Regions from separate parts of the Bradyrhizobium huanghuaihaiense genome, predicted to be linked through region 1. Evidence: riboswitches for the same ligand, from Rfam matches in the RefSeq annotation. Region 1 holds a riboswitch; each other region holds the start of a gene.
What was found. A riboswitch is a leader RNA that binds a small molecule or an ion and turns the genes downstream of it on or off. The one in region 1 is predicted to bind cobalamin.
Positions count from the first base shown of each region.

Region 2: another riboswitch for cobalamin. It lies ahead of N2603_RS07125 (TonB-dependent receptor); the one in region 1 lies ahead of N2603_RS29450 (energy-coupling factor ABC transporter permease).
Region 3: another riboswitch for cobalamin. It lies ahead of metE (5-methyltetrahydropteroyltriglutamate--homocysteine S-methyltransferase); the one in region 1 lies ahead of N2603_RS29450 (energy-coupling factor ABC transporter permease).

Region 1 covers NZ_CP104172.1:6,212,547-6,217,300, reverse strand. Annotated here, with positions in the region: gene cobM (precorrin-4 C(11)-methyltransferase) at 1-287, shown strand, start outside; gene N2603_RS29460 (cobyrinic acid a,c-diamide synthase CobB) at 287-1,597, shown strand; gene cobA (uroporphyrinogen-III C-methyltransferase) at 1,594-2,325, shown strand; cobalamin riboswitch at 2,371-2,589, shown strand; gene N2603_RS29450 (energy-coupling factor ABC transporter permease) at 2,627-3,304, shown strand; gene cobF (precorrin-6A synthase (deacetylating)) at 3,344-4,093, shown strand; gene cobT (nicotinate-nucleotide--dimethylbenzimidazole phosphoribosyltransferase) at 4,104-4,754, shown strand, end outside.
Region 2 covers NZ_CP104172.1:1,498,089-1,502,842, reverse strand. Annotated here, with positions in the region: gene N2603_RS07130 (amidohydrolase family protein) at 1-1,475, opposite strand, end outside; cobalamin riboswitch at 2,388-2,583, shown strand; gene N2603_RS07125 (TonB-dependent receptor) at 2,691-4,754, shown strand, end outside.
Region 3 covers NZ_CP104172.1:7,920,975-7,925,728, reverse strand. Annotated here, with positions in the region: gene N2603_RS37385 (nodulate formation efficiency C protein) at 20-802, opposite strand; cobalamin riboswitch at 1,810-2,012, shown strand; gene metE (5-methyltetrahydropteroyltriglutamate--homocysteine S-methyltransferase) at 2,115-4,460, shown strand.

The DNA of each region.
Region 1 (4,754 bases):
CGATCCATCTGCTCGACCAGGTCGTCACCGAGCTCACGCCGCATTACGGCGCGGATTGCCCGGTTGCGATCGTCTGGCGTGCGAGCTGGCCGGATCAGCGCATCGTGCGCGCAACGTTGGCAACACTCGATTCTGCCGTGGGTGTCGAGATGGAGCGCACCGCGCTGATCCTGGTCGGCAGGACGCTGGGTGCGGCGGATTTCGACGAGAGCCGCCTCTACGCCGCCGATTACGACCGCCGCTATCGCCCCGTGGGCGCCGAACCGCGCTTTCCGGAGGCCTCCTGATGCCGGCAGGGCTCGTCATCTCCGCACCTGCCTCCGGCGTCGGCAAGACCACGCTGACGCTGGCGCTCGCGCGCGCCTGGCGCAATCATGGTCTCAAGGTGCAGTGCTTCAAGAGCGGGCCGGATTATATCGATCCCGCGTTCCACGCGGCCGCCACGGGACGCGCCTCCGTCAATGTCGACAGCTGGGCGATGGACCGCGCGACGATCGCGCATCTCGTCAGCCGCGGCGCGGACGCCGACATTGTCCTCGCCGAAGGCTCGATGGGCCTGTTCGACGGCGTCGCCACGCGCGGCGTGTCCGGCACCGGTGCTTCGGCCGACATCGCGGAGATGCTGGGCTGGCCGGTGGTGCTGGTGATCGATCCCTCGGGGCAGGCGCAGACCGCGGCGGCGATCGCCGCGGGCCTTCGCGACTATCGCCCGGGCGTGCGCCTTGCCGGCGTCGTGCTCAATCGCGTTGCCAGCCCGCGCCACGAAGACCTCGTACGGCGCGCGCTGAACGATGCCGGCATCGCCGTGTTCGGCGCGTTGCCGCGTCACGCCGAGATCAGCCTGCCGAAGCGGCATCTCGGCCTGGTGCAGGCGGAGGAGCAGGCGGAGATCGGCAAGCTGATCGATGAGGCCGCGCGCTTCGTCGCCGAACATGTCGATCTCGATGCGGTGCTGCGCTTCGCTGCCAGCTGGTCGCCGCAACCTGCAACGAATGGGTTGAACGTGACGCCGCCCGGGCAGCGCATTGCGCTGGCACGCGACGCCGCGTTCTCCTTCGTCTATCCGCATATGCTGGAAGCCTGGCGTGCGGCCGGCGCCGAGATCACGACATTCTCGCCGCTTGCCGATGAAGTGCCCGACGCGAACGCCGACGTCTGCTGGCTTCCGGGCGGCTATCCCGAGCTTCATGCCGGAAAGATCGCAGCCAATACACGCTTCCGCAGCGGCTTGCGCGCGTTCGCCGAGACGCGGCCGGTGCACGGCGAGTGCGGAGGCTATATGGTGCTGGGCGCAGGCCTCACCGATGCCGACGGTGTCCGTCATGAGATGGCGGGCCTGCTCGGCCTGGAGACCAGCTTTGCCAAGCGCCGCATGCATCTGGGCTATCGTCTCGCCGCGCTGGCGGCGCCGATGCCGGGGCATCAGGCGGGCGCGCGCCTGCGCGGCCATGAGTTCCACTATTCGACCATCCTTGCCCAGCCCGATACGCCACTGGCGGTCGTGCATGATGCAACGGGCGCGGTCATCGCCGAGACCGGCTCGCAGCGCGGCCGTGCCACCGGCACATTCTTCCATCTGATCGCGGAGGACCGGTGAGCGGTTTTGTTTCCTTCGTCTCCGCCGGTCCCGGCGATCCCGAGCTCCTCACAGTGAAGGGCGCCACGCGGCTGCGCGAGGCCGACGTCGTGCTCTATGACGACCTTGCGTCCGGCGCGATCCTCGATCTCGCCCGGCCCGGGGCCAATCTCGTTGCGGTGGGGAAGCGGGCGGGGCGCCCCTCGACCAAGCAGCACCACGTCAATCGCCTCTTGGTCGACTACGCCGCAACCGGCGCACGCGTGGTGCGGCTGAAGTCCGGCGATGCCGGTATTTTCGGTCGACTCGAGGAGGAGATCGAGACGCTGCGCGAGGCCGGCATCGGCTACGAGATCGTTCCCGGCGTGACCTCGGCCTGCGTCGCCGCAGCGCAGGCAGGAATCCCGCTGACCCGACGCCACACCTCGCGCCGGGTGCAGTTCGTCACCGGGGCCGATGTCACCGGCGAGCTGCCGCCCAACCTGAACTGGGCGGCGCTGGCCGACCCTGAAGCGACCACCGTGGTCTATATGGGCCGGCGGACCTTTCCAGCGCTTGCCGCAAAATTGATCGCGCATGGCCTCGCCCCATCCACCCCGGCGCTGTTCGCCGAATCCCTCGGCCGACCTGACGAACGGCTGGTCCGCACCACGATTGCCGAGCTTGCCGAGCAGCTTGCACGGGGCGGGGCGGCTTCGACGGCCGCCGTGATCCTGTTCGGCGCGCTGGCAGGGGAATATCCGTCATGACCGCCACTGCCGCCGTTCGCCCCTTGACGCCCGCAATGCGAAAGGGGCACACAGGAGAGGCATGGTGCTCGACGCGGCGCAAAGCGCCGGAGCATAATCGGGAATGGGGATGGGCGGACCCAGTTGCGGCGCCCAAAACCCCAGCCGCCCCCGCGACTGTAAGCGGTGAGGGGCTCCGATCAGCCACTGGGCCGCGAGGTCCGGGAAGGCCGGAGAACCCAGTGAACCGCGAGCCAGGAGACCGGCCGTGCATGTTTTGAGGCCAAGGCCGTCGGGTGTGACGGCAGGAAGGAACTGAGCCATGCATATCGAACCCGGCGTCGTGACGGGCGCCAAGCTCGTGTTGAGTTACGCAACCGGCATCGCCGCAGGCGGCGTTGCCTTGAAGCTCGCGGCCGAGACCGTGCGCGAGCAGGGCATCACGTCGTTCGCGGCGCGAACGCTGGCGACCACCGGCCTCGTCTTCACTTTCTTCGAGATCCTGCCGCACTTCCCGGTCGGCGTGTCCGAGGTGCACTTCATTCTCGGCTCGACCCTGTTCCTGCTGTTTGGCGCTGCGCCCGCAGCTTTCGGCCTCGCATTGGGCCTGCTGCTTCAAGGCGTGCTCTTCGAGCCGGCAGACCTGCCGCAATACGGCATGAACGTCACCACGCTGCTGGTGCCGCTGTTCGCGATCCAGGCGATCGCCACGCGGATCATTTCGCGCAACACCGCCTATGTCGACCTCAGGTATCGCCAGGCGCTGGCGCTCTCGACCACCTATCAGGCCGGCGTGATCGCCTGGGTGGCGTTCTGGGCGCTCTACGGCTCCGGCTTCGCCATGAGCAACCTCGCCAACATCGCGACCTTCGCGGCCTCCTACGCGCTCGTCATCGTGATCGAGCCGCTGGCCGATCTCGCTGTGCTGGCGCTGGCGAAGTCGTTGCGCGGTGTCACCGCACCCGGCCTCGTCACTCCGCGCCTGCACAACGCGGCTTAAGAGACAAGGGGCGGCCGTCATGGCCGCCCCGTACGCCCGATGCTCACGCTCTCCCTGATAGGCATCGGTTGCGGCGATCCCGAGCAGCTCACGCGCGCCGCGACCCGCGCCATCAACGCGGCCGATCTCGTCCTGATTCCGCGCAAGGGAAGCGCCAAGTCCGATCTCGCCGATCTCAGGCGCACGATCTGCACGGACGTGCTGACCAACGACAAGACACGCATCGCCGAGTTCGACCTGCCGGTGCGCGACGCCACCGAGGCCGACTACCGCAGGGGTGTGGACGATTGGCACGATGCCGTCGCCGCCGCATGGTCGCAGACCATCGCGAGCCATCTTGGCGACGAAGGCAAGGTCGCGCTGCTGATCTGGGGCGATCCCTCGCTCTACGATTCTTCGCTGCGCATTGCACGGCGGCTCAATCCCTTGCCGATGATAGAAGTCGTGCCCGGCATCACCTCGATCCAGGCGCTGTGCGCGGCGCATGCGCTGCCGCTCAACGACATCGGCGAGCCTTTTCTCGTCACGACTGGCCGTCGCTTGCGCGAGGGCGGCTGGCCGCAGGGCGTCGACACGGTGGTCGTGATGCTCGACGGCGGCACCGCATTCCATTCGCTCGATCCGGCAGGCCTGCATATCTGGTGGGGCGCCTATCTCGGCATGCCCGACCAGATCATCATGTCCGGCGCGCTCACTGAGGTCGGCCCGCGCATCGTCGCCCTGCGGCAGGAGGCACGCGAGCGGCATGGCTGGATCATGGACAGCTACATTCTCAAGCGCAGGCCGTAAGCGAGGCAGCATGCTCCCCGACTGGGTCACCCAGGAATGCCCCGAGATCTCCGCCGCCCATCGCGACGCGGCGATCGCGCGTCAGGCGCAACTGACAAAACCGACCGGCGCACTCGGCCGGCTCGAGCAGCTCGCAATCGAGCTTGCCGGCCTGCAAGCGACGGAGCAACCGCGTGCCGGGCGGGTGCCCATCATCATCTTCGCCGGCGATCACGGCATCGTCGCGCAGGGCGTGTCGGCCTATCCGCAAGGAGTCACCATCGCGATGATGGCGAATTTTGCCTCCGGTGGCGCCGCGATCTCGGTGCTGGCGCGCGAGCTGGGCTCAAACCTGGAAGTCGTCGACGCCGGCACGCTGGCGCAGGAGGCGATGCCTGATATCATCACCGACAAGCCGCGCAATGGCACTCGCGATTTCAGCGTCGAGGCTGCGCTCACGCCCGCGGAATTGGCCTTCGCCTTCGAAGCCGGCCAGCGCGCGGTGGCGCGTGCCGAGGCCAGCCGGCCCGACCTCCTGATCTTCGGCGAGATGGGCATCGGCAACACCACGACCTCCGCGGCGATCGCCGCGAGCCTGCTCGGCATCAGCGCCGAGGAGATCGCGGGCAGCGGCACCGGCGTCGATGCGGCCGGTCGCGCGCACAAGGCGCGCGTGATCGAT
Region 2 (4,754 bases), 4.7 Mb from region 1:
GGGCGGCGCACGGGTTTTCCCGGCCGCGCGTTCACGTCCAGAATGCCGTCGCTGATCAGCGGCTGACCGCTGACGATGAGATGGCGCACGCCTTCCGACGGGCGGTTCATCGCCGTGAAGGTCGCGCGGTCCGAGAGTTTTTCGTAATCGAACACGACGATGTCGGCATCCGCGTCCTTGGTGAGCCGGCCCTTGGCGCGCATCGCAGGCGTGCTCTGCGACAGGATCTCCGCCGGGATCAGCGCGCATTTGCGTACGCCTTCCAGCAGCGACACCGCTTTGCGCTCGCGCACCCATTCGCGAATGAATTTGGTGAAGCAGCCGGCCGAGCGCGGATGCGAGGTGGCGTCGTCGGGCAGCGGCCAGGCATCGCCGGTGTAGGTCTTGCCGTCCGACGTCGTCCACGGCATCGCGTCGGAGGCGATGGCGCCGCCGGGATAGAGCACCGACATGTCGAGCAGGTCGCGGTGATGCGCATTGTGCTCGGTGTCGAGGATGTGCCAGAGCACCAGCGAGGACGGCTCCTCGGCCTGTGCCTTGAGCAGCTCCTCGCGGTCGTGGAAGCGGTAGCCGTCGGTCACGCGCTGCACGGAATCGTAGCCGGTGCCGTTGCGCTCGACGAATTGGGGATCGCTGAAGAAGGCGGCGGCGAGCACGGTCGAGCCGGTGCCGTAAGGATAGGCCTCGACCGTAATGGGGAGGCCCTGCGCCTGCGCCTTCTCGACCAGCACGCGGCAGCGCTCGATGTCGGTCTTGCTCGACGAGTTGAAATGGCAGATGTGCATGTGCGCGCCGGTGGCGCCGGCATAGCCGATCAGGCGGATATAGGCTTCCACCGCGCTCTCGGGGTCGATGCGCGACATGAAGGCGACGTGGGTAAAGGTCAGTACGTCCTGCTTCGCGGCGAGCTGGCACACCGCGGTCAGCTCCTGCACGCCCGCGCCCGGGGCATAAGCGTTCAAGATGCCGATGCCGATGCCGCCTTCGTTGAGGCCGCGCGCGAGGCGCTCGAGGATGCCGGCGACTTCCGCATCGGTTGCGACATTGTCCATCCAGCGGCGATCGCGCATGGCATTGCCGAACGCCTCCAGCGAACTCTCGGCATTGGAGCCCGTCATCGCGCCGATACGGGCGAAGGCCCAGTTGGTGGCGGCGCCATAGTTCAGCACGCGCCCCTTCCGCGCCTGGCGCTCATACCAGGACCCGACCGGCAGCACGCCGGCTTCGAGATCAAGCGTCGTCGTGACGCCGTCAAAAGCCTGCATGCGGTCGGCCGGGATCGACTGGCCATGGGCATGGAGATCGATGAAGCCGGGCGCGACCACGAGGCCGGTGGCGTCGACCACCCGCTCGGCGCCGCCGAGACCCGTGCCGACAGCCGCGATCTTGCCGTCCGCCACCGCCACATCGCCGATGGCATCCATCCCGCTCGCGGGATCCACCACCCGGCCGCCGCTGATCACCAAACCGCTCATCTCGTCACTCCGAAAAGCCATTGCAAAAACCTCCAAAGGCCCGGCAGCAGCTCCGGAGGCACGTCGGCGCGCATAGTGCAGATTCTGGGGAGAACGACCACCACCACTGATGCCGATGCTGCATGCTTGCAAGTGAGGCCCATGAACGCAGGGCGTGTATCGGGACCGGAGCGCAACAACGCCGCTGCGTCAATTCGCCAATCCGCATACGCCCGCATCCTCGCGGCTTATTTGGCCCGAGCTGTGCTTCGCTTCACACCCTCTCTTGAGAAAGGGCGCAGGGAAGACCGGGCGCCAGCTGGCACCCATAAGACCCCTGCGCTGAACGAATGCACGCGCAATGCACAGGGGAGACACAGGGCAGCCGAAACCAGGCCTTCCCTGCGCGATGGTCTGACGGCCTATGCCGCGCTCTCCCGGGAGCCGAGTTCCTTCTGGCCTCCCTCGCCTCCGCGAAAGTCGCGGCACCGCGCCGGTTGACGCGATGACGCCTTCGCCAGGGCTTGACCGTAGCTACGACGACCAGGACCACACGGTTTCGCCGTACGCGGACACTCCCGCTTCGCCAGAGGCGTCACGGGACTTGAGCGCCGTCCGTCTTTGCGGCCCGCACCATGCTCACGAGGTTCATCTCGCCCTGCACGCGCAAGGTCCGCCTTTAACGCCGCCCGCGTCCACCGCAATCCCAGCCCGCGCTCGAAACGACGTACGACCGCCCCTTTGGTGGGCTGGGATGCGCGACACATACGACAAATCCGAATTTCGGTAAAGTGGAATATTTTTGTGAAGAGGGGTTGATGCCAATTGGAGCTGTTTTGCCCGACGCCCGGTGGGCGATCCGCACGTCGGCCGGTAACGGTGCGACATGCTGATCCGCCTCGGGACAGCTAGTTGACAGCTCTTCGCAAAAAAAACTAGGGTGGCCGCGACGGTTCTCCTTCGGGAGATCAATAGGGAATACGGTGCGGGGATTCCCCCAACTCCGTGGCTGCCCCCGCAACTGTAAGCGGTGAGCCTTCGCCAAACGCCACTGGGCCTGCGGGCCTGGGAAGGCGGCGACAGGCAACGACCCGCGAGCCAGGAGACCTGCCGTCAGTCGTGGTCACACGCGAGCACATTGGGCGGGGTGTCCTGGTGGGTGTTGGACTGCCGTCTTCTTGAGACAGCGGCCAAACTGCGTTCGCGGTGACGTGCCACGTTACCGCGAGTCTATTGATGACCTCCCGTACGATCTTCGCGCCGCGGCTCCGCCGCGCATTTCTAACTTCAGCTGCATTCTCCTGCCTGGTTTTGTCGACCGATGGCTGGGCACAAGCCGAAAGACCAACCGAGACGCTCGACCCCGTGGTCGTGCAACAGTCGGCAAGGCCGAGCTCCCGCAGCCCCCGACGCAGCGCAGCCACGCGCTCCGCGCGTTCGCTCCAGCAACGCAACGTGGCTGCCAACACCGGCGCACCGCCTACCGCCTCGACAGGCCCTGCCTTCGCCGCACCGACGCTCAATCTCACCGGCACCAGCACGGCCGGCAGCCGCCTCGGACTGACGCGGCTGCAGACGCCGGCCAGCGTGGAGGTGATCTCCGCTGAAACCATCTCCGAACGCGGCCAGCAGAACATCCTCGACGCTGTGACGCAAAACGCCACGGGCTTCACGGCAAGCCCGGCACCGGGCAATGGCGGCGTCTCGTTCAATACCCGCGGCTTCACGGGCCTCGGGTCCGTCATGACGCTGTACGACGGCACCCAACTCTATATCGGTGCCGGGACGGTGACGTTTCCGTACGACACCTGGTCAACGGAGCGCATCGAGGTGCTGCGCGGCCCTGCGTCGGTGTTGTACGGCGCGGGCGCGGTCGGCGGCGCCATCAACGTGGTTTCGAAACTACCATTGTGGGTCCCCCGCAATCAGGCCGAGGTGTCGCTGGACAGCAACATGACGCGGCGAATTGCGGTGGACAGCGGCGGTCCGATCAACAAGGACGTCGCCTACCGGATCACCGCAACAGGCAATATGTCCGACGGCTGGGTCGATCGCGACAACACCTCGAACGTCGCGCTTCATGCCGTAGTCCAGATCAAGCAGAACGAAGACGTCACCTGGACGCTGTCGACGGACTACGGTGACCGCAACCCGTCGCGCTATTTCGGCACGCCGCTGATCAACGGCAGGCTCGATGAATCGCTACGCTTCAAAAATTACAACGTCAGCGACAGCCACATCCGCTACCAGGATAGCTGGAACCAGGTGAGGACCGAATGGCAGATCGCCGATGGAATCTCGGTTCAAAACACGCTTTACTATTTGAACTCCCAGCGACACTGGAAGGACGTGGAAAGCTACGCCTATAACCTCGCCACCGGCCTGATCAACCGAAGCAGCTATATCGAGATTTTTCACGATCAGCAGCAGGTCGGCAATCGCATGGATGCGAAATTCCGCGGGCATGTCTTCGGCATGGCCAATGAGTTCGTCGCAGGCTTCGACGTCAACAGCATCAATTTTACCCACACCAACAATTCCCCCTACGGCGGCTCGTCGTCCGTCAATCCGGTCAACTTCGTTCCAGGCATATTCAGCAGTCCGAACCCCACGGTTCCCGGCTTTGGCAGCGTAACCAATCAATACGCGCTATTCGCCGAGAACAGGTTGTCGGTCACCGAGCAACTATCCCTGATCGCCGGCATCCGTCAGGATGAGCCCACAGTCACGCGCACCGACTATGTCACACCTGCCAACAGCTTCGAAAAGTCGTTCTCCTCGACGACCTGGCGCGCGGGTGCGGTCTATACGCCCGTCAAGGATCTCGCTTTCTATGGCCAATATTCCACCGCGGTCGATCCGGTCGGAGGGATTATCTCGCTGTCGTCCGCAAACAAGAATTTCGATCTCGCCACCGGCAAGCAGATCGAGGTCGGCGTCAAGCAATCGTTCTGGAACGGCCGCGGAGAATGGACTCTGGCCGGCTACGAGATCGTGAAGAACAACCTGCTCGCACGCGATCCCAACATTCCCTCGCTGACCGTCCAGGTCGGCCAGCAATCATCGCGCGGTGTCGAAGCATCGGTCGGCTTCCTGCTCGACTACGGTTGGCGAATCGATGCCAATACTGCCTTCCTGCGCGCAAAGTATGATGACTTCGTGCAGGCAGTCGGCGGCGGAAGCGTGAACTATGCCGGCAATGTCCCCGTCAATGTACCGCAGCACGTCTCCAATATCTGGGCAACCTGGGCCTTTGCACCGAACTGGTCGGCCAATGCGGGCGTGCAGATCGTCGGCAAA
Region 3 (4,754 bases), 1.7 Mb from region 1:
GAGGCCTTTCGCTCCCCCTCTACTCTTCCCGTTCCTTTGGCTCCATGCGAGCGAACCAGGAGCCAGGAGGAAAGCCCGCGATACGCTTGGCAAAGGAGGATTGCGGCTCCCAATCTTGTCCTTCGCTCTTCTCGAAAGTGATGACCCCGTTGTGTGTAAAATAACGCGGCCCTGGGATATTACAGTTCACCACAAGCAAAACGCGCCACAGATCACCTTTCTCGGTCGGCTTGTCATTCTGCTTCGGCAAGTAGTCCACTCCAACAGGGTCAACGATAGTGCAGCGGCCCTGCCGCAGAAGATCGCCGAGCCGGCCTTGCTTGGTCGTCACAAAATTGAAGTTGGTCGTGTCACGCAGAAAGCCAAGATTTGCGTCTTTTTCGCCATCCGAGACTTCACGGGCGATCAAGGAGAGCGCGAAGGCGCGCCAGCCCAATTCCATGGGCTTTGCATAGGTCGACGCAAGTTCAATCGTCCCGTCGAGCGCGATCTTCCAGGTGATAACGTACTGTTCGTCTGATTTATCATCCCGGTGCCTGGTCCACGAGAGGAAAACATGGTCATTTTGGTCAAGTTCAGCGACGCCCCACATTCGAGGGACGAACTGTGCCACCTTCGAGACGTTGGAGATAACTTCTTCTATTGTCTCACCGTCTTGCGCTCGCCACGTTGACTTAACTCTTTCAATAAGGGGGCTGTCGTTGGCGCGAACACTGTTGCTCGTCGCAGCCAGCCCGGCCAGGCAGATCAGGAATCGAGCGAGGCAAAGCCATAGCGCGCGTCTTCCAGACATTTTCTTCATAACCGTCGGCCTATCTGGTCTCATCCACACGTCATTCCAGAGCGGGCAACCTTCAAACTGTTATGCGCGAGCGCAAGAAGTTAGCGGCGACGCGACGGGGCGACCGCCGGTTTCCCGTGCGAGCAGGCGCTCCCCTCTATGTCACGCGCCGCTAACTTCACTGCCACCGACAGCCTCAATTTGCTGTGCTGGACATGCCCAGCAGGAGGACTGGGCATAGCGAGGACGTGCATTCTTCGTGCCAGGTAACAGACGTCAATTCGCAACGGTTTTGTGTCCTCTTTGTCGACTTTCCGACTGGCGCACGTCTCGATGTTTCCATTCAACCTATCCACCCGGGCTTATGCATCCCCGTCGCGGATCGGATATTCGACGGCTCAGCGGAGCGCCTCGGTGCCAAGTTCCTGATGAGAAGTGGCAGCACGTTTGCCATCACTGAACGGTGTGGTTCGCTTATCGTTGCCGGAATGTGGGCTTTCGATCTCTGTCATGCCTTGGGCACATGTGGCGCCATGGTGTCTTTTGCGCTCCTTTCGCGACGTGCGGCGACTCCGGAAGTCGAGAACAGCCTCAGTCAGGTGCGCTTTGTACTCGATGACGAACGACGCGAAGCCGATCTTCACCGTCGAGCATTTGGAATCTGGCCGGCGCCGCAAACCAACGTGCTGGCCGGATATGTTGCTGGCTTCACAGGTGTGTTGGGCCTACGGATCCTGTTGGTCGAGAAGGTGGCTGGTGGCGAACGTGCTCCAAGAACCGCTGGTAAGCCCGGACGCGCAACAACTTCATTCTGCTCGAGGCAGCGGTCCCGACCGCGGAAGCCGCATTTGTTCCTTCCGATCTGGCGTGCGGCCGGCAGACAGCTGTGATCGCCATTCCGATATCGCTGATTTGGAGTGCACTTCTGCATCATCTCAACGATAGAGATGCACGGTCGTTCGCGTCGCAGATGTCGCAGCATCTGCTTGAGACATAATCTGAGAGGTTGACGGAAGACTCCTCTTGCCGATAATCCAAGTCGTCGAGGTTCTCCGGTTTCCATTTGATCCGGAGCTAAGAGGGAAGCCGGTGAAAATGCCGGCGCTGCCCCCGCAACTGTGAGCGGCGAGCCGCTGTCCAACGATGTCACTGAAGCCTGCGCGGCTTCGGGAAGGCCGGACAGCACCGATGACCCGCGAGCCAGGAGACCTGCCCCGACAATATATTCGTCCACGGGCGGGGTGTCCGGTGGTGCGCCAAGCAGCCGTCGCACCGCGCGACTTCCTCTGCCTGCGTCCGCCATGGCCTTTGCCCCCAACATGGGGTTAACGCTATGTCTCTTCTCTCCCTTCCTGTTGCCACGCTCGGAACGCCACGCATCGGTCCAAGGCGCGAGCTCAAACTCGCTCTAGAAAGCTACTGGGCCGGAAAAAGCAGCGAACAGCAGCTGCTCGAGGACGCAGCTGGCCTGCGTGCCGCGAACTGGGCTCGTCAGAAATCTATCGGCGTCACGGTCATTCCATCGAACGATTTCTCGCTGTATGATCAGGTGCTCGACACAAGTTTCATGGTTGGCGCCATCCCGCAGATCTACGCCTCGAAAGCCGAATCCGTTTCGCTCAAGACGTACTTCGCCATGGCCCGCGGTTCACAATGCGACGACCAAGAAGCGAGTTGCGGTCACGGACCGCGCGGATTTGGCGCACCCGTGCAGGAGATGACCAAGTGGTTCGACACCAACTACCACTACCTGGTCCCCAAGTTTCACAGGGGACAGACTTTCAAGCTATGCTCCCGCAAGCCGATCGAGGAGTATGAGGAGGCCAAGGCCCTTGGCTTTCAGACCCGCCCTGTCCTGATCGGGCCGGTCACATTCCTAAAGCTCGGCAAGAGTACCGATTCCACATTCCAGCCACTCTCATTGCTGGATGAACTGATACCGGCCTATATCGAGGTTATGCAGGAATTGGCCAAACGTGGGGCAAATTGGGTTCAGTTCGACGAGCCCTGCCTAGTTCTTGATCTGGATGAGGGGGCGCGAAAATCTTTGCGACATGCCTATAACCGGCTCGCCAAGGAGGGGCCGGCCATCAAGATCATGGTTGCCAGCTATTTCGGCGACCTCGGCGACAATCTGAACACTGCCTTGGGCCTGCCAGTTGCCGGATTGCACCTCGATCTTGTTCGAGCGCCACAGTTGTTGAACCAGATTATCGCTGGCGGCCGAAATGATCTCGTCATGTCGCTCGGTGTCATCGACGGTCGGAACGTATGGCGGTCGAATTTGTTGTCGCTGCACCAGCGGCTCGAACCAGCGATTGCGAAGCTCGGCAAGGATCGTGTACAGATCGCCCCATCCTGCTCGCTGCTTCATGTGCCGGTCGATGTTGAACTCGAGACTCGGCTCGCTTCCGACGTGAAGAGCTGGCTTGCTTTCTCGGTCCAGAAGATGCGGGAGCTTGCGATCCTGGCGCGGGCACTCGCAGGCGACCGGAATGTTGCGCTAGCTCTTGCCGAGTCGGAATGTGCCGCGACTGTTCGCCGGACTTCGCCGAAAATCCGGGATGCCAATGTCGCTGTCCGGATGAGAGCGATCGACCAGACCATGCGTCGCCGCGCGAGCCCATTTGCCCGTCGTGCCGAGATCCAAAGCAATCGTTTCGGACTACCGGCTTTTCCTACCACGACGATAGGATCGTTTCCGCAGACCACAGAGATCCGGAATGCCCGTGCGGCGCATGCGCGAGGTACGATAAGCGACGAGCAATACGACAGGTTCCTCAAGGAGGAGACTGCGCGCGCCGTACGTTGGCAGGAGGACATCGGTCTTGACGTCCTCGTGCACGGCGAGTTCGAGCGCAATGACATGGTGCAGTACTTCGGCGAGCAACTCGCCGGCTTCGCATTTACCAGGAGCGGATGGGTGCAGTCCTACGGCTCGCGCTGCGTCAGGCCACCGATCCTGTTTGGCGATGTAGCGCGACCGAAGCCTATCACCGTGGACTGGTGGCGCTATGCGCAATCACTAACCAGGAAACCGATGAAAGCGATGTTGACCGGGCCTGTGACGATCTTGAACTGGTCCTTTGTTCGCGATGATATTCCCAGAAGCGAGGTCTGCCGCCAGATTGCGCTCGCGATCCGAGACGAAGTCCGCGATCTCGAGAATGCTGGTGCGACCATGATCCAGATCGACGAAGCGGCAGTCCGCGAAGGATTGCCGTTGCGTCGATCGGAGTGGGCGGCTTATCTCGACTGGGCCGTCGATTGCTTCCGCATCTGTTCATCGGGCGTCGCCGATCAAACGCAAATTCATACACATATGTGCTACTCGGAGTTCAACGACATCATCGGTGCGATCGCTGCAATGGACGCGGATGTCATCTCGATCGAGACATCGCGCTCGAAAATGGAACTACTCGACGCGTTCAGGAACTACGATTATCGAAATCAGATCGGGCCGGGCGTGTACGACATCCACTCTCCACGGGTTCCCGAGGCGGGCGAAATGAAGGAGCTGATGGCGTTGGCTCGGACGCGGCTGCAGGATTCGCAGCTCTGGATCAATCCAGACTGCGGCCTGAAGACGCGCAAGTGGGAGGAGGTTCGGCCAGCGCTAGCGAACATGGTCGCTGCCGCCCGCGAACTGCGCGCTGCACTCGATCCGCGAGGCCGTTGATCCGGGCTTCGGCCTCTTCTCGACAAGCTGATCCGTCTGTGATCATTTGCGCGGGAGCCTTGGGAACACAAAAAAGATGCCCGGCCCCGCTTAGCGGGCCGGGCGAAAGTCTGGAAGGAGCGAAGCTGACGCATTCGCGCGGATTTCCATCGGCGGAGGGAGGACAGCCGCCGGTTCGATCACGGCGAGGACATTCTCCGAAAATCTGAGCCGAGTTGAAGCACAAGCTCAGCGCAGCTCAACTATGCTGTGGTATGCGACCGTATAGCCTGAGAGTTAGAAATCTACACCAAG